DNA from 4 places in the Nonomuraea sp. NPDC059007 genome. Region 1 is predicted to be linked to each of the others. Evidence: riboswitches for the same ligand, from Rfam matches in the RefSeq annotation. Region 1 holds a riboswitch; each other region holds the start of a gene.
What was found. A riboswitch is a leader RNA that binds a small molecule or an ion and turns the genes downstream of it on or off. The one in region 1 is predicted to bind thiamine pyrophosphate.
Positions count from the first base shown of each region.

Region 2: linked by a shared signal. The riboswitch ahead of thiO (glycine oxidase ThiO) and the one ahead of thiC (phosphomethylpyrimidine synthase ThiC) in region 1 are both predicted to bind thiamine pyrophosphate.
Region 3: linked by a shared signal. The riboswitch ahead of tenA (thiaminase II) and the one ahead of thiC (phosphomethylpyrimidine synthase ThiC) in region 1 are both predicted to bind thiamine pyrophosphate.
Region 4: linked by a shared signal. The riboswitch ahead of ACFWY5_RS12785 (purine-cytosine permease family protein) and the one ahead of thiC (phosphomethylpyrimidine synthase ThiC) in region 1 are both predicted to bind thiamine pyrophosphate.

Region 1 covers NZ_JBHYJD010000001.1:351,153-356,823, forward strand. Annotated here, with positions in the region: gene ACFWY5_RS01535 (DUF6328 family protein) at 1-274, shown strand, start outside; gene ACFWY5_RS01540 (GPGG-motif small membrane protein) at 291-440, shown strand; gene ACFWY5_RS01545 (Coagulation factor 5/8 type domain-containing protein) at 476-2,026, opposite strand; gene thiC (phosphomethylpyrimidine synthase ThiC) at 2,084-3,790, opposite strand; TPP riboswitch at 3,783-3,895, opposite strand; gene ACFWY5_RS01555 (DUF6458 family protein) at 3,937-4,197, opposite strand; gene ACFWY5_RS01560 (shikimate kinase) at 4,228-4,713, shown strand; gene ACFWY5_RS01565 (GNAT family N-acetyltransferase) at 4,723-5,271, shown strand; gene ACFWY5_RS01570 (protein kinase) at 5,369-5,671, shown strand, end outside.
Region 2 covers NZ_JBHYJD010000005.1:20,341-26,011, forward strand. Annotated here, with positions in the region: gene thiE (thiamine phosphate synthase) at 1-179, opposite strand, end outside; gene ACFWY5_RS09425 (Rv2175c family DNA-binding protein) at 157-531, opposite strand; gene ACFWY5_RS09430 (NAD(P)/FAD-dependent oxidoreductase) at 562-1,716, opposite strand; TPP riboswitch at 1,775-1,891, shown strand; gene thiO (glycine oxidase ThiO) at 1,881-3,005, shown strand; gene thiS (sulfur carrier protein ThiS) at 3,058-3,258, shown strand; gene ACFWY5_RS09445 (thiazole synthase) at 3,251-4,006, shown strand; gene pknB (Stk1 family PASTA domain-containing Ser/Thr kinase) at 4,088-5,671, shown strand, end outside.
Region 3 covers NZ_JBHYJD010000017.1:202,476-208,146, forward strand. Annotated here, with positions in the region: gene ACFWY5_RS27995 (prolyl oligopeptidase family serine peptidase) at 1-870, opposite strand, end outside; gene ACFWY5_RS28000 (MarR family winged helix-turn-helix transcriptional regulator) at 921-1,424, opposite strand; gene ACFWY5_RS28005 (MFS transporter) at 1,530-2,708, shown strand; TPP riboswitch at 2,677-2,771, shown strand; gene tenA (thiaminase II) at 2,759-3,430, shown strand; gene ACFWY5_RS28015 (hypothetical protein) at 3,411-3,920, opposite strand; gene ACFWY5_RS28020 (TetR/AcrR family transcriptional regulator C-terminal domain-containing protein) at 3,992-4,639, shown strand; gene ACFWY5_RS28025 (zinc-binding dehydrogenase) at 4,674-5,639, shown strand.
Region 4 covers NZ_JBHYJD010000006.1:320,491-326,161, reverse strand. Annotated here, with positions in the region: gene ACFWY5_RS12805 (GPP34 family phosphoprotein) at 1-646, opposite strand, end outside; gene ACFWY5_RS12800 (Fpg/Nei family DNA glycosylase) at 700-1,578, shown strand; gene ACFWY5_RS12795 (DUF1203 domain-containing protein) at 1,571-2,050, opposite strand; gene ACFWY5_RS12790 (rhodanese-like domain-containing protein) at 2,113-2,436, opposite strand; TPP riboswitch at 2,513-2,627, shown strand; gene ACFWY5_RS12785 (purine-cytosine permease family protein) at 2,620-3,990, shown strand; gene ACFWY5_RS12780 (methylated-DNA--[protein]-cysteine S-methyltransferase) at 3,992-4,549, opposite strand; gene ACFWY5_RS12775 (PAS domain S-box protein) at 4,652-5,671, shown strand, end outside.

The DNA of each region.
Region 1 (5,671 bases):
CTTCATCACGCCCGCGGCGCAGCACCGGGTGTTCTTCCGCACCGGGCTCAAGGAGCGCATGATCAAACGCGCCAACTCGCTGGGCATCGCGGGAGCGGCGTTTCTGCTGGTCGCCATGACCGCGGCCGTGGCCATGGTGGCCGAAGTGGTGCTGAACGCCTGGCCGGCCACCTTGTTCGGCGGCGCGGTGGCACTCACCGCCGGGTGGTTCTGGCTCATCCAGCCCATCACGGACATCTATCGCACCAAGGGCACGTTAGAGGAGAAGTCCTGAGGGCAGCAGCAGGTCCATGGCTACATTGCTCTGGATCATCGCCGTCATCCTCGTCGTCGCCGGGATCTACGTCATCCTGGCCCGGCGGGACATCCTGTGGGGCATCGTCCTCATCGTGCTGGGATTCCTCGTGGGTCCCGGCGGAGTCAGCATCTTCAATGTGTGAGGTAGGCGGGCCGGACAGAACCGGCCCGCCTACCCTCACCTCACAACCGTTTCAGCCGCTTCCCAGGTCCTCAGGTAGGCCTCGGCCCCCTGAGCCATGTCCTGGACGAACGCGTCGCCGGCCAGCGACCTGATGTCCTCGATCCAGTCGGGCACCAGGCCGTAGTTGGCGACGCCGTCCACGTTGTAGTCCCATGTCCGCTGTCCCGTGCTGTGCCGGTCGAAGCTGACCGAGCCGTCGTGGGAGTGGAAGGGGTACGCCACCGCGCTGCCGGCCCGGGGACCCGGCAGCTTGCCCAGCCCGTTGGCGTCGAGGCCGTACCCGAACCCGGGGCGGCCCGCCGCGTCGCGCAGGGGCTTGGTCTCGCGCCAGGCGTCGGCGAACCCCTCGGCCCCGTGGCCGTATGAGGTGACCATGCCGCCGAGCCGGTAGATCCGCTGGTAGTTGAGGGCGTCGGTCCAGCTGTGCGAGGAGATCACGCCCGCGTAGCCGGCCTGCTCCAGGAGGGTGAGCGTCCGGTCGGCGGCCTTGACGCTCATGTGGTCCACCTCGATGAGCATGCCGCGGCTCATCATGCCCTTGACCATGTGCTCACCGAGTGAGGTGAGCCCGCGTCTGTTGCAGTGCGGCCCCGGCGGGTAGACGGGCAGGCTGACGCCGGGCGGCAGCCAGCGGGCCAGTTCGGGCGGGAGCACCGCGGGCGAGATCGTGTTGTCGCGCTGCGGTCCCGTGCACGCCTCCGTCTGCCAGAAGCGGCCCGACGACAGGAAGTTGCCCAGGTTGACGATGACGCCCTGGGTGCCGGAGTCGAAGCGGACGCCGCACAGGGCGTTGTCGTACTTGTGGCAGACGAACATGGAGCGGACGCCGAGCTGGTACATCTCATCCAGGCCCCGGTCGATCTGGGCCTTGGTGCAGTGGGGGATGCCGAGCGTCTGCCGGCAGCCGAACGGCTCGGAGGTCTCGATGCCGAGCACCACGGCGAGCTTCCCGGCGGCGATGACAGAGCGGGCCTCGGCCGGGCTCCTGACCACGCGGAACCAGCCCTGGCCGGGGCCGCCGCTCTGCTGGTCGATGTAGTCCTGCATCTCGAACGTACGGCGGGCCTCCAGGCGGATGGAGCCCATCTCGTCACAGGGGTTGGTCTTCAGCGGGTAGATCTCGCAGAGCTGGCGGTTGGCCACGAGGTCGTTCACCATGATCCGCAGCCCGCCGCGCCAGGCGCGCTCGATCCAGGTGTAGTAGGCCTGCTGGTGGGTCAGCGAGTCGTGCGCCGGCCAGCTCTTGAACGTGGGCCAGCCGACCGGGTCGTGGGTGCCGGTCGGCTGTCCGGTGCGGGTGAAGTTCTCGAACCAGGCGGCTTCGCCGTTCGGGAAGTGGTCGAGGCAGTCGACCAGAGCCCTGGCGATGCCGCCCGGATCGAACGGCTTGCCGCAGAGCAGCTTGCCGCCGAACGCTTCGTAGGACATCAGATGGCTGTGCGCGTCGATGAAGCCGCTCACGGGCTGCTCGCTGCGGGATGACGCGGGGGCGGGTAACGCGAGCAGGGCGATGGCGACCAGGACGGCGAGTATGCGGCTGATCACGCCCTCAGCGTGGGCTCCTTACAGACGCCAGTCAAGACCCAATGTGAGTCCTACTCGCTATTTTGGGTCCGCCGGATCCAGATAGACCTCGCCACCCCTCTCAGTGAACTCCACCGCCTTCTCCGCCATGCCCGCCTGAATGGCCGCGGAGTCCGTCAATCCATGTTCCTCCGCATATTTCCGGACATCGTGGGTGATCTTCATCGAACAGAACTTCGGCCCGCACATACTGCAGAAATGCGCGGTCTTGGCGGGCTCGGCCGGGAGCGTCGCGTCGTGGAACGACCGGGCCGTCACCGGGTCCAGCGACAGGTTGAACTGGTCCTCCCAGCGGAACTCGAAGCGGGCGTCCGACAGCGCGTCGTCCCACTCCTGCGCCCGGGGGTGCCCCTTGGCGAGGTCGGCGGCATGGGCCGCGATCTTGTAGGTGATGACGCCGGTCTTGACATCGTCCTTGTCCGGCAGGCCCAGATGCTCCTTGGGGGTGACGTAGCAGAGCATGGCGGTGCCGTACCAGCCGATCATCGCGGCGCCGATGCCCGAGGTGATGTGGTCGTAGCCCGGCGCGACGTCGGTCACCAGCGGGCCCAGCGTGTAGAACGGGGCGTCGTCGCAGATCTCGCGCTGCAGGTCCACGTTCTCCTTGATCTTGTGCATGGGCACGTGGCCGGGCCCCTCGATCATGACCTGCACGTCGTGCGCGCGGGCGATCTTCGTCAGCTCGCCCAGCGTGCGCAGCTCAGCGAACTGCGCCTCGTCGTTGGCGTCGGCGATCGAGCCGGGCCGCAGGCCGTCCCCGAGCGAGAAGGCCACGTCGTAGCTCGCCAGCAGCTCGCACATCTCCTCGAAGTGCTCGTAGAGGAAGCTCTCCCGGTGGTGGGCCAGGCACCACGCCGCCATGATCGAGCCGCCGCGCGAGACGATGCCGGTCTTGCGCCGCGCGGTCAGCGGCACGTACGCCAGCCGTACCCCCGCGTGCACGGTCATGTAGTCGACGCCCTGCTCGCACTGCTCGACCAGCGTGTCCCGGTAGACCTCCCACGACAGGTCGGCCGCCACGCCGCCGACCTTCTCCAGCGCCTGGTAGATCGGGACGGTCCCGATCGGCACCGGCGCGTTCCTGATGATCCACTCGCGGGTGGTGTGAATGTTGCGGCCGGTGGACAGGTCCATCACGGTGTCGGCGCCCCACCGGGTGGCCCAGGTCATCTTCTCCACCTCCTCGGAGATCGAGGAGGCGACCGCGGAGTTGCCGATGTTGGCGTTGATCTTCACGTGGAAGTTGCGGCCGATGACCATCGGCTCGCTCTCCGGATGGTTGACGTTGGCCGGGATGATCGCCCGACCGGCCGCCACCTCCTTGCGCACGAACTCGCCGCTCACTCCTTCCCTGACCGCGACGAACTCCATCTCCTTGGTGACCACGCCCCGCCGCGCGTAGGCGAGCTGGGTCACCGGCGCCCCGGTGGCCCGCAGCGGCTTGCGCCCGTCGCCGGGGAAGACCTCGGTGTTCGCGCGGGCCCAGGCCTGCTGCTCCTTGAAGCCGTCGTCGATGGGCCGCACCTGGCGGCCGCCGTAGCGGGCGACGTCGCCGCGTTCGAGCACCCACACCTCCCGCGACCGCGGCAGGCCCCGCGTGATGTCGGGGTTGTCCGGCCCGGAGGTGTCGTACAGCTCCACCGACGTCCCGTTCGACAGGTGCACCCGCCGCATGGGGACCCGCAGATCACCGAGATGGATCTTGGAAAAGCGCGCGTCACTCATCGCGCAAACTCCCTTCGCCGGCATTACCCGGATCAGGTTCTGGCGGTCGGCGGCTGCTCCAGCCGTCCTCTCAGCCCGTTGCACCGGGCTCCCGCGTTCGGACCGCGCCACCGTACCCCGGCGACCCGGGGTACGCACAAGACCCTTTACAGCGGCGGCTCGTCGATCCGCCGCCTCTCCTCGTAGACCGTCGTCGTACGGCGCGCGTGCGGGTCCTCGTAGATCGGCTCCTCGATCACCCTGCGGGTAACGTGCATCCGGTACAGACCGAACAGCAACCCGGCCAGACCACCGATCATGAGGACGACGCCGATCACATTGATGTCAAGACCGGCGAGGTCGAACTCGACCGCCCAGGTCAGGATCGCGCCGAGCATGATGAGGATGATGCCTCCGGCGATTGTCATAATGCACCTCCAGAGGAAACACCTATCCCCATGTCGAAGAACAAACCTGTCGTCGTGATCGGGCTCATGGGCTCGGGCAAGACGACCGTCGGCAAACTGCTGGCCCGCGAGCTGGGCGTGCCGCTCAGCGACAGCGACCCGTACCTGCGCGGACGCTACGGCGCCAGCGCCGCCGAGATCGCGAAGGCGGAGGGCGCGGACGTGCTGCACCGGAGGGAGGCCGAGCACGTGCTCCACGCGCTGACCGAGCCGCCCCAGGTGATCGCGGCGGCGGCCAGCACCGTGGAGGACCCGCGGGTACGCGAGGCGCTGCGCGCGGCCTTCGTGGTCTGGCTGGACGCCCCCGACGAGATCCTGGCCCAGCGGATGCGCTCGTCCGACCACCGCCCGGAGTTCTCGCCCTCCGCCATGCGGGCGCGGCGCGGGCCGTACTTCCTGCAGCTCGCCGACCTGCGGCTCGACGTCTCCACGGCCACCCCGGAAAACACGGCGACAACCATTTACGAGGCTCTATAAATTAGGGAAATGTTCGCGAACAAACCCACCCTCGCCGGTGACCGGGTGACCCTCGTACCCGTCGGGCCCGAGCACGTCGAGGGCCTGATCGAGCTGTGCGACGACCCCGAGGTCGCCCGGCTCACGGGCTCCCACACCCACGACGGGATCTCCCCCAAGGCGGCCCTGGAGTGGTACACCACGCGACGCGACCACGAGGACCGGCTCGACCTGGCCATCATGGCCGCGGACGGGTACGTCGGCGAGGTCGTGCTCAACGAGCTCGACAAGGACAACCTGTCGTGCAACCTGCGCATCGCGCTGGTCGGCGCGCGGGCGTTCGGCAAGGGTTACGGCACCGAGGCCATCCGCCTGGTGCTCGGCCACGCCTTCGCCACGACCCCTCTGCACCGCATCGAGCTGGGCGTATACGATTTCAACGACCGCGCCAAGCACGTCTACGAGAAGGTCGGCTTCGTGCGGGAGGGCGTGCAGCGTGACGCGCTGCTGTGGGAGGGACAGTGGTACGACTCGGTGACGATGTCCGTGCTGCGGACGGAGTGGAAACCCCTGTCATAATGATCATGACGCACGGGTCCCTCGAGGCGCGCGAGGGACCTGTGGCGTTGCCGCTGCCAACCAATTCCGCGTTGTGCGCATCTAAGGGGCAGTGACGATGCGCTTGGTGCCCGGTGACCCCGAACGGCTTGGCGGCTACTGGCTGGCCGGCCGGCTCGGCGCGGGCGGCCAGGGCGTCGTCTACGACGCCTACGACGCCGAGGGCCGCCGCTTCGCGGTGAAGGTCCTGCACGGCGGGCTGAGCGGGCAACTGGCCAAGGAGGCGGCGGCGACCGGCCGGGTGGCCTCCTTCTGCACCGCCCGCGTGGTCGAGGCCAGGCTGGACGCCGAGCGGCCGTACATCGTCAGTGAGTTCGTCGAGGGCCCCAACCTGCGCCAGGCGCTCGAACGCCACGGCCCC
Region 2 (5,671 bases), on a different contig from region 1:
TCGCGGAAGACCTCGAGCAGCGCGAGCTCTTCGCGCGCCTCGAGTCCCTTCTCCCGCAACTGGACGATGTCCACGCCGTTGGCCAGCACGGCGTCGAGGAAGTCGGCCAGGTCGCCGCGTCCTCGCCGCCCGTCGGTGCAGAGGTAGAGGCGGGCCTCAGAAACCGAGGGCCTGGGCACGCCGCTTGACCTCTGTGTGCCGACCGGCCTTGATCGCGTCAACGGGCGATCCTGGCAGTGAGTCATCTGGGGTGAAGAGCCAGCGCAGGGCTTCGGCTTCGTCGTAGCCGGCGTCCTGCAGCACGGTGAGCGTGCCTGGCAGGCCCTTCATCACTTCCTTTCCGTCGAGGAAGACCGCGGGCACTTGGGGCCCGCCGCTGCCTCGCCGTACGCCGAGGAGCTTGTGGTCTTTGAGGAGTTGCTTGGCCCGCCCGATCGTGAGATCCAGGCGCGCGGCCACTTCGGGGAGAGTGAGCCACTCGCTGACGAGCTGGTCGGTCTCCCGGTCGATCTGTGCAACAGAAAGCGTCACGAAACCACAACTACCACATGGAGTGCTTGCTCAAACAACACAATCTCGTAGGGTCACATCCGGATCTACCAGGCGTTCCACATCAAGACGGGCGCCAGCCTCGATGAGACGGCGGCCCTGGACGAGGTCGCGGGGCCGGTCGGCGGCCAGCACGGCGGTGATCCGATCTTCCGCGGTCAGCCACACCGCCGACCACTTCTCCCCCTCGCGGTACACGACCCGGCCGCCCGCGGGGTGATATCCGGCGTATTGCAGCATGTGGCCGAACTGCTCCGACCAGAAGTACGGCACCGGGTCGTAGACCGCCTTCTCGCCCAGCAGCGTGGCGGCGGCCACGTCGGGAGAGTTGAGCGCGGTGTCCCAGTGTTCGACGCGCATCCGGGTCTGGAACCGGCGCGACCACCAGCTGGCGCAGTCGCCGACGGCCACCACGCCGGGCAGGGAGGTACGCAGGTGCTCGTCGGTGACGACGCCGTTGTGCAGGTCGATGTCGGCGTCGGCGAGCCATTCGAGCACCGGGCGGGCTCCGATGCCGGAGACCACGACGTGCGCGGGCACGAACTCGCCGCCGACCAGCTCCACGCCGCCTTCGACGACCTCGCTGACCATCGTGTCGAGCCGCAGGTCGACGCCCTCGTACCAGGGCAGCGTGCGCGCGCCCATCTCGCCGATCGCGTGCGACAGCGGCGTGCCGGCCGCCTCGATCACGGTGACCACGCAGCCCGCCTTGCGCGCCGCGGTCGCCACCTCGGCGCCGATCCAGCCCGCGCCCACCACGGCCACCCGCGCGCCGGGCACCAGGGCGGCCCGCAGCACGTGGGCGTCGTCGAGCGTACGCAGCACCAGCTGGGGGCCCTCGCCCGGCAGCCGGATCGGCTCGGAACCCGTCGCGATCACCAGGCCGTCGTAGGGCAGCTCGCCCTCGGTGGTCTCCACCACGCCCTCACGCAGGCTCTTCGCGGCCACGCCCGGCCGGAAGTCGGCCCGCAGGGCGGCCAGGTCGGTGTCGACGAAGCTGTCGTCGCTCGTGCCCAGCAGCACCGCCTTCGACAGGGGTGGACGGTCGTAGGGCCGGTGCCGCTCCTCGCCGAGGAGAGTGATCCTTCCTTCGAACCCGCGCCCGCGCAGCGATTCGACGCTGCGTACTCCGGCCAGGCCGGCTCCCACCACCACCACGTGATCCACGGTTCCGACCATACCGGGGTCATTCGTGGGAGTGCCTGCCGAGGCCGTAGGCTGGGACCGTAAGACGCGCGGGAGTCCGGCCTTAACCGGACTGAGAGGAAGGCTTCATCGGGCCTTCGACCGCAAGACACCTGATCCGGATCATGCCGGCGTAGGGAGCGGACATGCACGTGATCGTGGGCGGCGGCGTCGTCGGGCTCAGCGTGGCCTGGCGCCTGGCCCGCTCAGGACGGCCCGTCACCGTCGTCGACCCCGCGCCCGCCTCGGGCGCCACCCACGCCGCGGCGGGGATGCTCGCGCCGGTGAGCGAGGTCACGTTCACCGAGGAGCCGTTGCTGCGCCTGGGCGCGGCCTCGCTGGCGCGCTGGCCCGCCTTCGCCGCCGAGCTGACCGCCGACGCGGGCCTCGGCCCCGGGGCGCTCGACTACCGCGCCGACGGCACGCTCGACGTGGCCTTCGGCGCCGACGACCTGGCCGTCCTGGAGGAGACCGCGGGCTTCATGGAGAAGCTGGGCCTGCGGGTCGAACGGCTCAGCGGGCGCGAGTGCCGCCGCCTGGAGCCCATGCTCGCGCCGTCGGTGCGCGGCGGCCTCCTGGCGCCCGGCGACGCCTGGGTGGACCCGCGCAGGGTCGCCGGCGCGCTGCTGGCCGCCTTGGAGCGCCTCGGGGTCCCGATCGTGCGGGCGCGGGTGCGCGAGCTGCTGCGCGGCGATGAGGGCGTCCAGGGTGTACGGCTGAGCCCGGGTGACTCCGGCGGCGAGCCGTACCCAGAGCCGGATCGGGAGGAGCTGCGCGCCGAGCGGGTGGTGCTGGCGGCGGGGGCGTGGAGCGGCGCGCTGGCCCCGGTGCCGGTGCGGCCGGTGAAGGGGCAGATCCTGCGCCTGCGCTCGCCGCGGCCGCTCCTGGGCAGGTGCGTGCGGGGCACGGTGCACGGGCTGCCCGTCTACCTGGTGCCGCGCGGCGACGGCGAGCTGGTCGTGGGGGCCACGCAGGAGGAGCTGGGGTTCGACACCCGGGTGACCGCGGGCGGGGTGTACGAGCTGCTGCGCGACGCCCGCGAGCTGGTGCCGGGGGTGACCGAGCTGGAGCTGGCGGAGGTGGTGGCGGGGCTGCGGCCCGGCACGCCGGACAACCTGCCGCTCATCGGGCCGGGTGCTGAGCCGGGGCTGCTGGTGGCCACCGGGCATCACCGGGGCGGGGTGCTGCTGGCCCCGCTCACGGCCGCCGTCCTCATGGGCGAGGAGCGCGAGCTGTCGTCCTTGTGCTCGCCCGCCCGGTTCACGCCCTAGGTCCACCGCCTCCAGAACCAACCCGAATTTTCATCCCGAAGGGGGATATTTCATGAATGTGACGATCAATGGGGCCGCGCATGAGGTGCCCCGCGGGACGACGGTGGCGCAGGCCGTACGGACGCTGACCGAAGCCACCAAGGGCGTCGCGGTGGCCGTGAACGACGAGGTGGTCACGCGCAGCTCGTGGGAGACCACGGCGCTGGCCGACCGCGACCGGGTCGAGGTGCTGACGGCGGTGCAGGGTGGATGAGCTGATCATCGGCGGGGAGAAGTTCGCCTCCCGCCTCATCATGGGCACCGGCGGCGCCCCCTCGCTGGAGGTGCTCGACCAGGCGCTGGCCGCCTCGGGCACCGAGCTGACCACGGTGGCGATGCGGCGGCTCGACCCGTCGGCGCCCGGTTCCGTGCTCGACGTGCTGCGCGAGCGCGGCATCAAGGTGCTGCCCAACACCGCGGGGTGCTTCACCGCGGGCGAGGCGGTCCTGACCGCCCGGCTGGCCCGCGAGGCGCTCGGCACCAACTGGGTCAAGCTCGAAGTCATCGCCGACGAGCGCACGCTGCTGCCCGACCCGATCGAGACGTTCGACGCGGCGGAGCGGCTGGTGGCCGACGGGTTCGTGGTGCTGCCCTACATCGGCGACGACCCCGCTCTGGCCCGCCGCCTGGAGCAGGCCGGATGCGCGGCGGTCATGCCGCTCGGCGCGCCCATCGGCTCCGGGCTCGGCATCCGCAACCCGCACAACATCGAGCTCATCGTCGAGGCCGCCTCCGTGCCGGTCATCCTGGACGCCGGGATCGGCACCGCCAGCGACGCCGCACTCGCCATGGAGCTGGGCTGTGACGCGGTGCTCCTGGCCACCGCGGTGACCAGGGCGCAGCGGCCCGAGCTCATGGCCGCGGCGATGAAGCAGGCCGTTCAGGCCGGCCTGATGGCGCGCCGGGCCGGGCGCATCCCCCGCCGCCGCTATGCTGAAGCGTCCTCGCCCATGCACCCTTAGTGACGACGGAGTGCCACGTAATGGCATCGGTTTCGGATGGTCAGGCCCCTCCAGTGGCAAAACGACCGTAAACTCGGCCACGTGGACACGACGACCGCGGACCCTCTCGTCGGGCGACTGCTCGACGGGCGCTATCGCATCGAGTCCCGGATCGCCCGGGGCGGGATGGCGACCGTCTACCTCGCGCTCGACGTCAGGCTCGACCGCACGGTAGCGCTGAAGGTCATGCACCGCTCGCTGGCCGAGGACCCCGCGTTCGTGCGCCGGTTCATCGGCGAGGCCAAGTCCGTGGCCAGCCTCTCCCATCCCAACGTCGTGCACGTCTTCGACCAGGGCACCGACGGCGACATCGTCTACCTGTCGATGGAGTACGTGCCGGGCAAGACGCTGCGCGACATCCTGCGCGAGCGGGTCAGGCTGCCCGCCCGCGAGGCCCTGGAGATCATGATCCCGGTGCTCGCCGCGCTCGGCGCCGCCCACCAGAGCGGGATGGTCCACCGCGACGTCAAGCCGGAGAACGTCCTGCTGACCGACGACGGCCGGGTCAAGGTCGTGGACTTCGGCCTGGCCCGCGCCATCGAGGCCACGAACCAGACCCGTACCGGCGTGATGATCGGCACGATCGGCTACATGTCGCCCGAGCAGGTGACGACCGGCGGCGCCGACGTGCGCAGTGACGTCTACGCCGCGGGGATCATGCTGTTCGAGCTGGTCACCGGGCAGCAGCCCTACGACGGCGAGACGCCCATGTCGGTGGCCTACCGGCACGTGCACGACAGCGTGCCGCCGCCGTCGTCGCTGGTGCATGAGACGCCGCCGCTCATCGACACGCTCGTCACCCACGCCACCGCCCGCGACCCGCAGGACCGGCCGGCCGACGCCACCGCGATGCTGGTCGCCGCCGTCGACGCCCACCGGATGCTGCCGAGGCAGAGCACCCCGCCGCACACCTCGCCCCACAGCGGGGCGCACGCCCGCATGTCGGGCCCGCAGCACGTGCCGCCGCCCAGCCACACGCTCATCCAGCCGCGCGCCGACCTCCACACCGCCCCGCCGGCGCCGCCGCGCCGGTCGCGTGGCAGTGGCAAGGGGTTCAAGCCCAGCTGGTTCCTCATCGGGCTGGCCACCGTGATGGTCGCCGCGATCGCGATGACCGGCGCGTACTTCGCGCAGACCCGCTACGTCAAGGTGCCCACCCTGATCGGGGAGAACGTCGACGTCGCCATCAAGAACGCCCAGGGGATGGGCTTCGTCGTCAAGCCCGCCGAGGGCCGCCACGACGAGAAGTACGGCAAGGGGCTCGTGCTCAGCACCGATCCCGTCGCCGGGTCCGAGCTGGCGGAGGGCTCGACGCTGACGATCGTGCCGTCGCTGGGGCCGAAGCGCGTGGCCGTACCCAAGACCCAGGGCATGTCGGAGGCCGACGCGCGCGCCGCGATCGCCGCGGCGGGGCTGCAGGTCGGCAACGTGCGGCGGATCGAGAACCTCCAGGTGCCCCGCAGCACCGTCATCCGCTCCTCGCCCGACGTGGGCGAGCAGGTCAAGGAGGGCTCGAAGATCGGGCTGTTCGTCAGCGCCGGGCTGATCATGCCGGACGTCGGCGGCATGCCCAAGGACGAGGCCGCCGCCTACCTGGGCGAGCGCGGGCTCGGGGTGCAGGTCAAC
Region 3 (5,671 bases), on a different contig from region 1:
GAGGGTGCGGGTGTCGTCGCGGTCGTCGCTCGTGAGCCACACCCCCTTCCCGGTACGGCGCGGCAGCCCCGGCACCAGCGTCACCCAGGCGGCGTCACGCCGCTCGTCCAGGAGTTCCGTCCGCCCGGTGGCGGGATCGACGGCGAGAAGCCGGACCCGGCGCTGGTCGCGGCTCTGCACGCCGGCGTAGGGCCCGTGGGTGTCCCAGCCCGCGGCGGTCAGGTACTCGTCGTCGGCCTCGACCCGGATCCTCGTCCCGTCGAGATCGACGATCCACAACGTCACGTCGGCGTTGGCGGTCCCCACGGCCGGATACGGGAAGGAGCGCGACGGCCGCGACGGATCGGACGGATCGGCGAGATGCCAGCGCTGGACGGGCGCGGTGTCCACCCGCGCCACCAGCAACCGCTGCCCGTCGGGCGCCCACCAGAAGCCTTCGCGCCGCCCGATCGAATCGGGCGCGACGTACTCGGGCAGCCCCCACGTCACCTCCGGCCCGTCGGGCTCGGCCACGGCCCGGTCGCCGTCGCCGTCCACGCCGATGACCCGGAGCGCGCCCGCGCTGACGTAGGCGATGCGCTCGCCTGTGGGGTCGGGGCGGGGGGCGCGCACCGGCTCGGCCGTGGGCAGCGCTCCGCCGGCCGTGCACAGCTGCCCGTCGCGCTCGAAGGCCAGGACCCGGCCGTCGTCGTCGGCCGCGTACGCGGTGATGCCGGGCCCCGCGACCAGGCGTTCCTCACCCTGGGCATGAGCCCACAAGCTGCTGTCACGCAGGAAGAAAACGGTACGCCCGTCGGCGGAGACGGTGAAGGAGGACGGCCGGCCGAGCGTGAACCGCTCGGTGCGCGCGAGCTGGCTGAGAAAGGTCATGAACGCAGCATGGCCGCCCCCGTGATCACGGGAAGCGGCCCTCTCCATCTTCATTCTACCAGGCTCGTGTCTCCCAGCGACTCCAGCAAGGTGCGCAGCAGCCCGGCCAGCTGATCGCGCTCGGCGGGACCGAGGGCGGCCAGCAGGCGTTCCTCGTTGTCCACGTGCGCCCCGACGAGCCGGTCGACCAGCTCCAGCCCCTGCGGCGTGAGCCGGATCCGCACCGATCTGCGGTCGCCGCTGGCCCTGACGCGTTCGACGAGGTCCTTGGCCTCCATGCGGTCGATCCGGTTGGTGATGGCGCCCGAGGTGACCATGGCCGCCTTGAGCAGTTCCCCCGCGCTCAGCTCGTACGGCGCGCCGGACCTGCGCAGCGTGGCCAGCACGTCGAACTCCCATCGCTCCAGCCCGTGCTCCTGGAAGAACGTCTTGAGCTCGCCCCCGAACAGCAGGCTGAGCCGGGAGACCCGGCCGATGATCCCCATCGGGGAGGGGTCGATGTCGGGGCGTTCCCTCTTCCACTGGGCCAGCAGCATGTCCACCGCGTCGCTCATGGCGAAACCTCTTAACGTTCACAGATTTAGCGTTAACAGACTTGACGTTCACACAATAAAGTGGTGATATCTCAACGTTAAGATTATCAATGAGAGGTGATCGGCGTGTCCATCGTCACGCGAGAAGAGGTCTCACTGAAGGAATGGCTGGCCGTGGCGGCCGTGGCCGTGGGCACGTTCGCCATGGTCACCGTGGAGCAGTTGCCCGTCGGCCTGCTCACCGCCATCGGCGGCTCCTTGGACATCTCCGAGGGCGCCGCCGGGCTCATGGTGACCGTGCCCGGCCTGGTCGCCTCCGCCACCGCGCCCCTGCTGCCCGTGGCGATCGGGCGGCTGGACCGGCGTACCGTGCTGATCGGGTTGCTCAGCCTGATGGTGGTGGCCAACGCGGTCTCCGTGGTCGCGCCCAACTTCGGCGTCATGCTGGCCTCCCGGTTCCTGGTCGGCATCGGGATCGGCGGGTTCTGGGCGCTCGCGGCGGGCATCGCCGTACGGCTGGTGCCGGAACGTCACGTCGCGCGGGCCACCTCGCTGGCCTTCGGCGGTGCGACCGCGGCGAACGTGCTCGGCGTCCCGGCCGGGACGCTCATCGGCGGGCTCACCGACTGGCGGGTCGCCTTCGCCGCCGTCGGCGTGCTGGCCCTGCTGGTGGTCGGCGCGCTGCTGTGGCTGCTGCCGAGGATTCCCGCCACCGCCCCCGTCCGCCTGCGCGAACTGCCGCGCCAGTTCCGCAATCCGGTCGTCCGCGCCGCCGTCATCTCCACGTTCCTCGTGGTCAGCGGCCAGTACGCGGCCTTCACCTTCATCAGCCCGATCCTGCAGAACGTCTCCGGCGTGCCCGCCGACCTGATCGGCCCGGTCCTGCTCGGCTTCGGCGTCGCCGGAGTCGTCGGCACCTTCGTCGGCTCGTCCTGGGACGTCAGGCGCCGGGTCGTCACGCTGAGCGCGACCCTGGCCGTGATCATGGTGATCTTCCCGCTGGCCGGCACCACGCCGGTGACCGGTTCGATCCTGCTGCTGATCTGGGGCCTGGCCTACGGCGGCGCCCCCGTGGCCGTGCAGACCTGGATCCTGAAGGGCGCCGGAGCCTCGGCCGAGGCGGCGACCGCGCTGAACACCACCGTCTTCAACCTGGCCATCGCCTTCGGCGCCGCGTTCGGCGGGATCGTGGCCGACAACCTGGCCATCACCGGCGCCCTCTGGTTCGGCGCCCTCCTGATGGGACTCACCGCATTGGCGGCTGTTACTGTGAGCGCGCGACGCGGGGTGCCCGACAAGGGCTGAGATCCAAACCCGTCGAACCTGATCTAGTTCGGACTAGCGAAGGGACTGTCGTGTTCACCGACGACGCCTGGACCCAAACCGCCGGCCTGCTGCGGGCCATCCACGAGCATCCGTTCAACACCGCCCTGGGCGACGGCACGCTCTCCCGCGAGCGCTTCGCCTTCTACATCGTCCAGGACGCCCGCTACCTGGAGGCGTTCGCCAAGGCCCTGGCCACCGCGGCCGTCAGGGCGGCGGACCCGGACGAGATGGCCTTCTGGTCGCAGGCCGCCCACGACGCCATCGCCGCCGAGCGCACCCTCCACGAGGGCTACATCGAGCAGTACGGCCTGACGGCCGCCGACCTGACCGGCGTGCCCACCTCGCCCACGGCCCTCGGCTACTCCTCCTGGCTGCAGGCCACCGCGCTGTCGGCGCCGTACCCGGTGCTGGCGGCGGCGGTGCTGCCCTGCTTCTGGATCTACGAGGACGTCGGCACCGCGCTGGTGGGCCGCAGCTCCGAGACCCATCCGTACCGCGCCTGGATCGCCACCTACGCCGACCCCGAGTACGCCGCGTCGGTCACGCGGGCCAAGCAGATCACCGACCGCCTCGCCGCCGAGGCCGACCCGGCGCTCCTGGAGGAGATGCGGGCCGCCTTCGTGAAGGCGGCGGAGTTCGAGTGGATGTTCTGGGACAGCGCCTGGCAACTGGAGTCCTGGCCTACCGCGAAGTGGCTTTAGCCGCCCGGATCAGCAGCACCACGACGGCGACCGAGCCGGCGGTGGTGAGCACGAGCTTGGCCCAGCTGACGGTCGTCGCCCAGGCGGGCATGGCGCCCAGGGCCGCGGCGACCAGCGTGTGCGTGTCCACGCCGGGCAGCACCGGCTCCAGGAAGCGGGCCGTGAACACCTGGCCGGGAATGATGACGACGCCGAGCACGAGCAGGATCGGCTGGAAGATCCAGGAGAGGATCCGGCCGATCCGCCTGCCGGTCAGGTTGAGCAGCGCCAGGACCACCAGGATGACGATGATCACGATCGCCAGGCCCTCGCTGCCGGCGAAGCTGATGCCGTTCCCGGTCAGCAGTTCCAGGGGCTGGTTCTGGCGGGCCATCTCGGCCTCGGCGGCCCGCTGGGCGGCGGCGCCGTAGAAGGTCACGGAGTAGATCCCCAGCAGGAACGGGACCACGGTCAGTAGCTGGATCACCGCTGCGGCGATGCGGGCGTTCATGGATGTCTCCTCGTTTTTGAACTTAGTAAAACTGTAGGACGTAGTTGAACTAAGTGCAATACGATGGCGGCATGTCGCTGACCAAGGAGCAGATCGTCCTGGCCGCCGTCGAGGTCCTGGACGCCGAGGGCGTGGCCGGCCTGAACATGCGGCGGCTCGGCGCCCAGCTCGACTCGGCCGCGACCGCCATGTACTACCACGTCAAGAGCAAGGACCGGCTCGTCGAGCTGGCCGCCGACCACGTCTTCGGCGAGATCCGGCTGCCCGACTCAGCCGCCATGGGCTGGCGCGAGGCCGCCGCCGAACTCGCCCGCGGCGCCCACGAGATGATCGTCCGCCACTTCTGGCTGATCCCGGCCATGAGCACCCATGTCATCTACGGCCCCAACAAGGCCCGCTACGACGAGCACTGCCTGGCCGTCCACGAGACGGCCGGCTTCGGCGCCGCCGACGCCGACCGGGTCGCCGCGTCGATCCTGATGTTCGTGATCGGCGCCGCGCAGGGGGAGGCGGCCGAGTCCGCCCTGCGCGCGAAGGTACGCCGCGCGGGCGCCGACGAGGAGAAGCGGATGGACGAGGCGATGGCGGAGATGGTCGAGACCGCCCAGCGCTTCCCCCGCCTGCGGGCCCGCCTGGAGCCGGACTACCCCACCGGCGGCGACGCCTTCGAGTTCGGCCTCTCGTCGCTGCTCGACGGCCTCTTCGCCCGCCTGGCTTGACCTCAACCATGCTGGAGGTTGAAGGGTAGGGGGCATGAGAGCCATTCATGTGCGCGAGTTCGGCGGCCCTGAAGTCCTGACGCCCGTCGAGGTGCCCGACCCGGTCCCCGGCGCGGGCGAGCTGGTCGTCGACCTGGCCGTCGCCGACGTCATCTATCTGGACACCCTGCTGCGCGCCGGTTGGGGCGCTGACTACTTCCCCCGCGACCTTCCCTACGTGCCCGGCGGCGGCGGAGCGGGCGTGGTGTCGGCCGTGGGCGCGGGCGTCGACCCGTCCTGGGTCGGGCGGCGGGTGGTGGCCAGGTCGTCCACCGGCTACGCCGAGCGGATCGTCGCCGCCGCCGGCGAGGTGGTCGAGATCCCGGACGGGCTGGGATTCCGGGAGGCGGCGGCCGTACTGCATGACGGGGTGACGGCGCTGCTGCTCGCCCGCGACGGGGCGATCGTTAAGGGGGAGTGGGTTCTGGTCACCGCCGCGGCGGGCGGGGCCGGGTCGCTCCTGGTGCAGCTCGCCCGCGACGCCGGTGCCCGGGTGGCCGCGGCCGCGCGGGGCGAGAAGAAGCTGGACCTGGCCCGCGAACTGGGCGCCGAGGTCGTCGTGGACTACTCGGCCGAGGACTGGCGGCAGCGCGTACGCGCGGCCACCGGCGGCGTCGACCTCGTCTTCGACGGCGTGGGCGGGGCGCTCGGGCTCGCGGCGTTCGAGACGGCGGCCGAGGGCGGGCGCTTCATCACGTACGGCACCTCCGGCGGGGAGTTCACCACCATCGACCCGGACCTCGCCGAACGGCGCCGGGTACGCGTCCACAACGCGCTGGAGGCGGGCCCGCCCGAGCAGGACGAGGTCCGCGACGTGCTGGCCCAGGCGCTCGACCTCGCCGCGAAGGGCGTCATCACGCCACGCATCGGCGCCACCTTCCCGCTGGAGCGCGCCGCCGACGCCCACGCCTCCCTCGCCGAACGCGCCACGGTCGGCAAGTCGCTGCTGCTCGTCACCTGACGTCCGGCCTGTGCCATGCGCCGTTCCACCCC
Region 4 (5,671 bases), on a different contig from region 1:
TTGTTGTGGTGGCGGTTATCGCGGCCGTGGTGGCCGTGATCAAGATGACCGAGTTGATGGCGGCGATGGTCTTGGCCACCGCGTCGCCCGCCCACTGTCCCTCGGCGATCTCCTTGACCCGCTTCCTGTCGGCCCCCGGGAAAGCCTTGCGGTCCACGTTGGCGGCGTGCAGGACCGCGATCAGGACGGCGGTGCGCGCGTCGGGTTCGGCGCCGCCCAGCACGGCGGCGACCCGGGCGCGGATCTCGGCCTCGACCCGTCCGTCCACCTCGGGCCAGCGGGACGTGGGGAACAGGCCGAGCACCTTGGCCCGCTCCTCGCTCAGGACTTCGGCGGCGGCCAGCCGTTCCAGAAGACGCTTGCGGAGTTTGCCGGAGTACAGCTTCTGCACCCACCACACCGGGCGGCGGGCCTTGCCGTCCTCGGCCATGCGGGCGAGGACGGCGTCGAGTTCGGGGTCGCCGAGCGGGGCGGCGTTCTTGACGGACACCTTCTTGTCCGAGAGTTCCAGCCGGTCGTTGATCGCCAGCTCGGCGAGGATGGCGCCGCCCAGCGCGGTGTCCAGCTGGGTGCCGGGGATGAGCTGCTTGCCCTCTTCTTCGCTGTGGGCGAGAAGGAGGACTTCTTCGGCGATCGTCACGTTCATACCTTGACCCTAGCGCCGTGTTTTCCACAGCCTGTGGACCATAATCTGGATGCATGCCCGAACTTCCAGAAGTGGCGTCGCTCACCGATTTCCTGCGTGAGCGGGCTGTGGGCCGGACGATCCTGGCCGTCGACGTGGTCGCCTTCCAGGCGCTCAAGACTTTCGATCCGCCTGTCAGCGCGCTCGGCGGGCTCACCGTGACCGGCGTGGCGCGGCACGGCAAGTTCCTCGACCTCGACTGTGACGGTCTGCACCTGATCATCCATCTGGCGCGCGCCGGGTGGCTGCGCTGGAAGGACGACCTCTCGGGCGCGAAGCCGGTCCGTCCGGGCAAGGGCCCGCTGGCGGTCCGGGTACGGCTGGCGCCCGACGACGAGGGCCTGGCCCCCGGGTTCGAGCTGACGGAGGCGGGCACGCAGAAGCGCCTGGCCGTCTATGTCACGAAAAATCCGGATGAAGTGCCGGGTATCGCTTCGCTCGGCCCCGACCCGCTGGCCGACACCTTCACCGTGGACGTGCTGAAGGGGATCGTGGGTGGCAACCGTACCCAGATCAAAGGTCTTCTGCGCGACCAGAAGGTGATCGCGGGCATCGGCAACGCCTACTCCGACGAGGTGCTGCACGCGGCCAAGATGTCCCCGTTCAAGATCGCGGCCTCGCTGACCGACGCGCAGGTGGCCGATCTGCACGAGGCGATCGTCGCCACGCTGCGCGAGGCGGTCGAGCGGGCGCACGGGGTGGCGGCCAAGGACCTGAAGGCGGAGAAGAAGTCGGGCCTGCGCGTGCACAACCGGGCCGGGCAGCCCTGCGACGTGTGCGGCGACACCATCAGGGAGGTCTCGTTCGCCGACTCCTCGCTGCAGTACTGCCCGACCTGCCAGACGGGCGGCAAGCCGCTCGCCGACCGCCGTCTGTCGCGCCTGCTCAAGTAGCCCGGTGGGCGGCGAACTGGAAGCAGCCGTACTCGACCGCCCGAACGTGCACCAACGCCACCTCGGGATCGGAGAACACCTCCTTGAGCGCCACCTCGGGGTCGGCGCCCTCGGGCAGGAGACGGCCGCCGTGGATGCGCCCGTCGGCGGTGTAGGCACGCAGGACCCGCTGGGCGGTGTGGGCGGCGGGCCAAGCGGTCGTGCCGGGTCCCTCGCACGGCTCGGCGTGGACGAAAATGGGCCCCAGCTCGTCATAGGGCCCGGGGTCGGCGCCGGTCTCGGCGGCCCAGCGGCGCAGCGGCGCGTACGACACCAGGGCGATCCGCTCGCCCGCCGCCGCCTTGCGCAGGCAGCACCGCAGCGGCGCGCCGCCCTCCTCGTCGATGCTGAAGCGGGGCGCCCGGCCCGCGTCGTCCGCCCGGAGCAGCTCGCGCACGATCACCGGGTCGATGGCGCTGATCTCGTATCCCATGCTCCGATGCTCTCCCGGCCGCCCTCCCGATGCTGGCGGCGGTCGGACCTGGCATTCGGGGGTCAGGCCACGAACGGCTCCTGGCCGCTCTCGCTCACCATCGGCCGCATGGCCGCCTCCCACGACTGCATGCCGCCGCCCACGTTGACCGCCTCGCGGCCGACATGGTTGAGCCAGGCCGCCGCGTGCGCCGAACGACCGCCCACCCGGCACACCACGTACACGGGCTGCCCGGCGGGCACCTCGTCGAGACGGGACTGCAGCTCGCCCATGGGGATGTGCACGGCGTCGGGCGCGTGCCCCGCCACCCACTCGCCCTGCTCACGCACGTCCAGCAGGTACGCGCCCGCGGGCACGTCCTTGGCCTCGATCTCGGGAACCGTCATGTACCCATTCTCCCAGGCCTCAGGACCGCCCGGTGTCTTGCCACCTGCCGGGCGAATGGCATAATCCGCCTGAAACTTACATAAGCGCGGGAGCTCGGGCACGGCCGGGCTGAGAGGGCAATCCCCACGCATTGCCGACCGCATGAACCTGACCGGGTAATGCCGGCGTAGGGAGCGTTCACGATGACGCGTGTCGTCGATGGATCACACCACTCTGATGACCCCCACCACTCGGAGGTGGCCCTGACCCTGGACGGGGCCACGCCGAAAACCCTCGGCGTGCTCGACCAGGGCGCGCTGTGGGCCAACCTCGCGGTCAGCCTGCTGGGCTTCTCCGGCGCGCTGCTGCTGCTCAACCCCCTCGGCGACGCGCCGCTGAGCCTGGCGGCGGCGCTCACCGCCACCGCGGTCGGCAGCCTGATCGGCACCGCCATGGTGGGCCTGTCGGCCATCCCCGGCACCCAGACGGGCAAACCGGCGATGGTCCTGCTGCGCGGGCTGTTCGGCGCCAAGCTGTCCTACATCCCGACCGTGCTCAACATCGTCCAGATGATCGGCTGGGGCGCGTTCGAGCTCTGGGTCATCTCCAACGGCGCGATGGCCATCTTCGGTACGGCGGTGCCGTACGCCGTCTGGGTGCTGGTCGCCGGAGCGATCACCACGGCGCTGACGATCTGGCCGCTGGGCGCGATCAGGCTGCTGCGCAGGTACGTCACGATCGGCGTGATCATCGCGATGGTCTGGTTCGCCGTGGACTTCCTGGGCAAGGCGCCGCCCCAGACCGGTGGCGACTGGACCGCGTTCGCCCCGGCCGTCGACTACGTGATCGCGCTGTCGATCTCGTGGGTGCCGCTGGCCGCCGACTTCGCGCGGCACTCGCGCTCCAGCAGGGCCGCCTTCACCGGCGTCGTGGGCGGCTACACGCTGGCCCAGATCGCCTGCCTGGGCCTGGGCGTCTACGCGGTCGCGCTGGCCGGGGCCTCGGCGGTCGCGGCCGACTCCACCGCGGTGTTCGCGCCGTTCGTGGCGGCGCCGCTGGGCGCGCTGTTCTTCGCCATCCTGGTGCTGCGCGAGACCGACCAGTCGTTCGCGAACGTGTACTCCACGACCGTCTCCCTGCAGAACCTCATGCCGAGGGTGGACCGGCGGATCTTCTCCACCGCCATCGGCGTGCTGACGGTCGCGATCGCGCTGGCCGTCGACGTCACCTCCTACGGCGCCTTCCTCGGGGTGATCGGCGCGGTCTTCGTGCCGATGTTCGCGGTGCTCGCGGTCGACTACTTCCTGCTGGGCGGCGGCACCCGGTGGAACACCGCGGAGAACGCGCCGGCCCGCTGGTCGATGCTGATCCCGTGGGCGCTGGGCTTCGCCGCCTACTGGGTGACCACGAGCACGCCGACGGTCGCGGCATGGGACGCGATCTGGCTGCCGTTGCGCGATGCCGTACGCCAGCCGTGGATGAACGGCGCGCTCGGCGGCGCCATCGTGGCGGCGCTGGTGACGCTGCTGATCGGACTGCTCAGCCGGTCGCGCGGGCGGGCGGCGGTGAAGTGAGTCAGCGGCTCTCGACGGTCAGGAGGTGGCGCTTGGCGGCGGCGCCTCCGGCGTAGTCGCCGAGTTCGCCGTCGGCCTGCACGATCCGGTGACACGGGACGATCACGCAGACGGGATTCTGGGCGAGCGCGTTCCCGACCGCACGCAGCGCGCGCGGCCGGCCGATGCGCTCGGCGATCTCGCCGTAGGTCGTGGTCGTCCCGTACGGCACCGCCATCATCTTCTGCAGAACCGTTTTGGCGAACGGCGTGGCGAGGGTGAGGTCCACCGGCGTGGTGAACGTGCGCAGGCGCCCGGAGAAGAACGCGTCGAGCTCGCGGCGCACCGGGTCGAGCCGGGCGGCGTCGGGCCCGATGAAGGAGCCGAACTGCTTGGCGACCCGCTCGAACACCGCGTTCTCTTCGTCGAAACTGCAGGTCACGACCCCGCGCGCGGTCACGGCGAGGACGAGCCTGCCGACCGCGCCGTCGTAGCGGCCGAAGGCGACGTCGGGCGGGTCCTCGCTGCGGTAGGTCGAAGAGGTCACGCGGAGCAGGGCATCGAGGTCACCGCTCGACATACCCTCACCCACTTCGCCACCTGGGAACCCGTGACCGCAGCGTATCGGACGGATCGCCCGACGGAAGCACCCAGCCACGGGCAGTATGGAGATGTGGGAGACATGCGGGCAGGTAGTGACGACGACCTCGCCGCCGTCGTGCTCGCCAGTTCCCCCAACGCGATCATCGCTCTCGACCGGGATCAGACGGTGCTCCACTGGAATCCCGCAGCCGAACGGTTGTTCGGCTGGACCGCCGCGGAGATCGTCGGGCGCCGGGCCCCGATCGTGCCGGCCGAGCTGACCGCCGAGCACAACGCGGTGCTCGAACGCGTGCGCACCGGCGGCCAGGTCTCGCTGCACACCAAACGTTTCCGCCGCGACGGGAGCCTGCTGGACGTGCGGATCGACACCAGCGCGCTGCTCCAGGGCAGCTCCGTCGCCGGCTACGTCTGTGTGCACCACCTGACGCAGGAGGACGAGGGCGCCAGGTTGCGCGTGGCGCGCCGCGAGCGGCTGGTGCGCCGGCTCAACGACGTCGTCGGCGACATCAACTCGGAGCTGGAGCTGCCCGCCGTACTCGACCGCATCGCCGCCAGCCTCACCGAGCTGACCGGCGCGGACGCCGGCGGCTTCGTGCTGATCGAGGGGGAACGGCTGCGCCTGGTGAGCGTGCACCAGCTGCCGGACTCGCTCAAGGACACCACGGCCGACATGCGCAACAGCCTGGTCGGCAAGCTCTTACGCACCGGCAAGACCGTGCTGCTCGAGTCGCATGGGCTCGGTGACCTGGTCTGGGCGCGGCTGCCCGGACTGCACACGATCGCGCTCGGGGTGGCGGCGATCGGGGGCCGGCCGTACGGGGCGCTCTACGCGTTGTTCGCCGACCACAAGCCGGGGCACGTCGAGCTTGAGCTCTTGGAGCTGCTCGCCGGGCACGCGGGCATCGCGGTCGGCAACGCGATGGCCTACCAGGACGCGGTGCGCCAGCGGGCGCACGAGCGCGCGGTGTTCGACGCCAGCGCCGACGGCATCGCGGTCCTCGACGAGGAGGGCCGGGTCCTGCAGTGGAACCCGGCGGCGGCCGAGATGACCGCCTTCAGCGCCGAGGCGGTACTGGGCGGGCCGCCGCCGTTCCCGCTG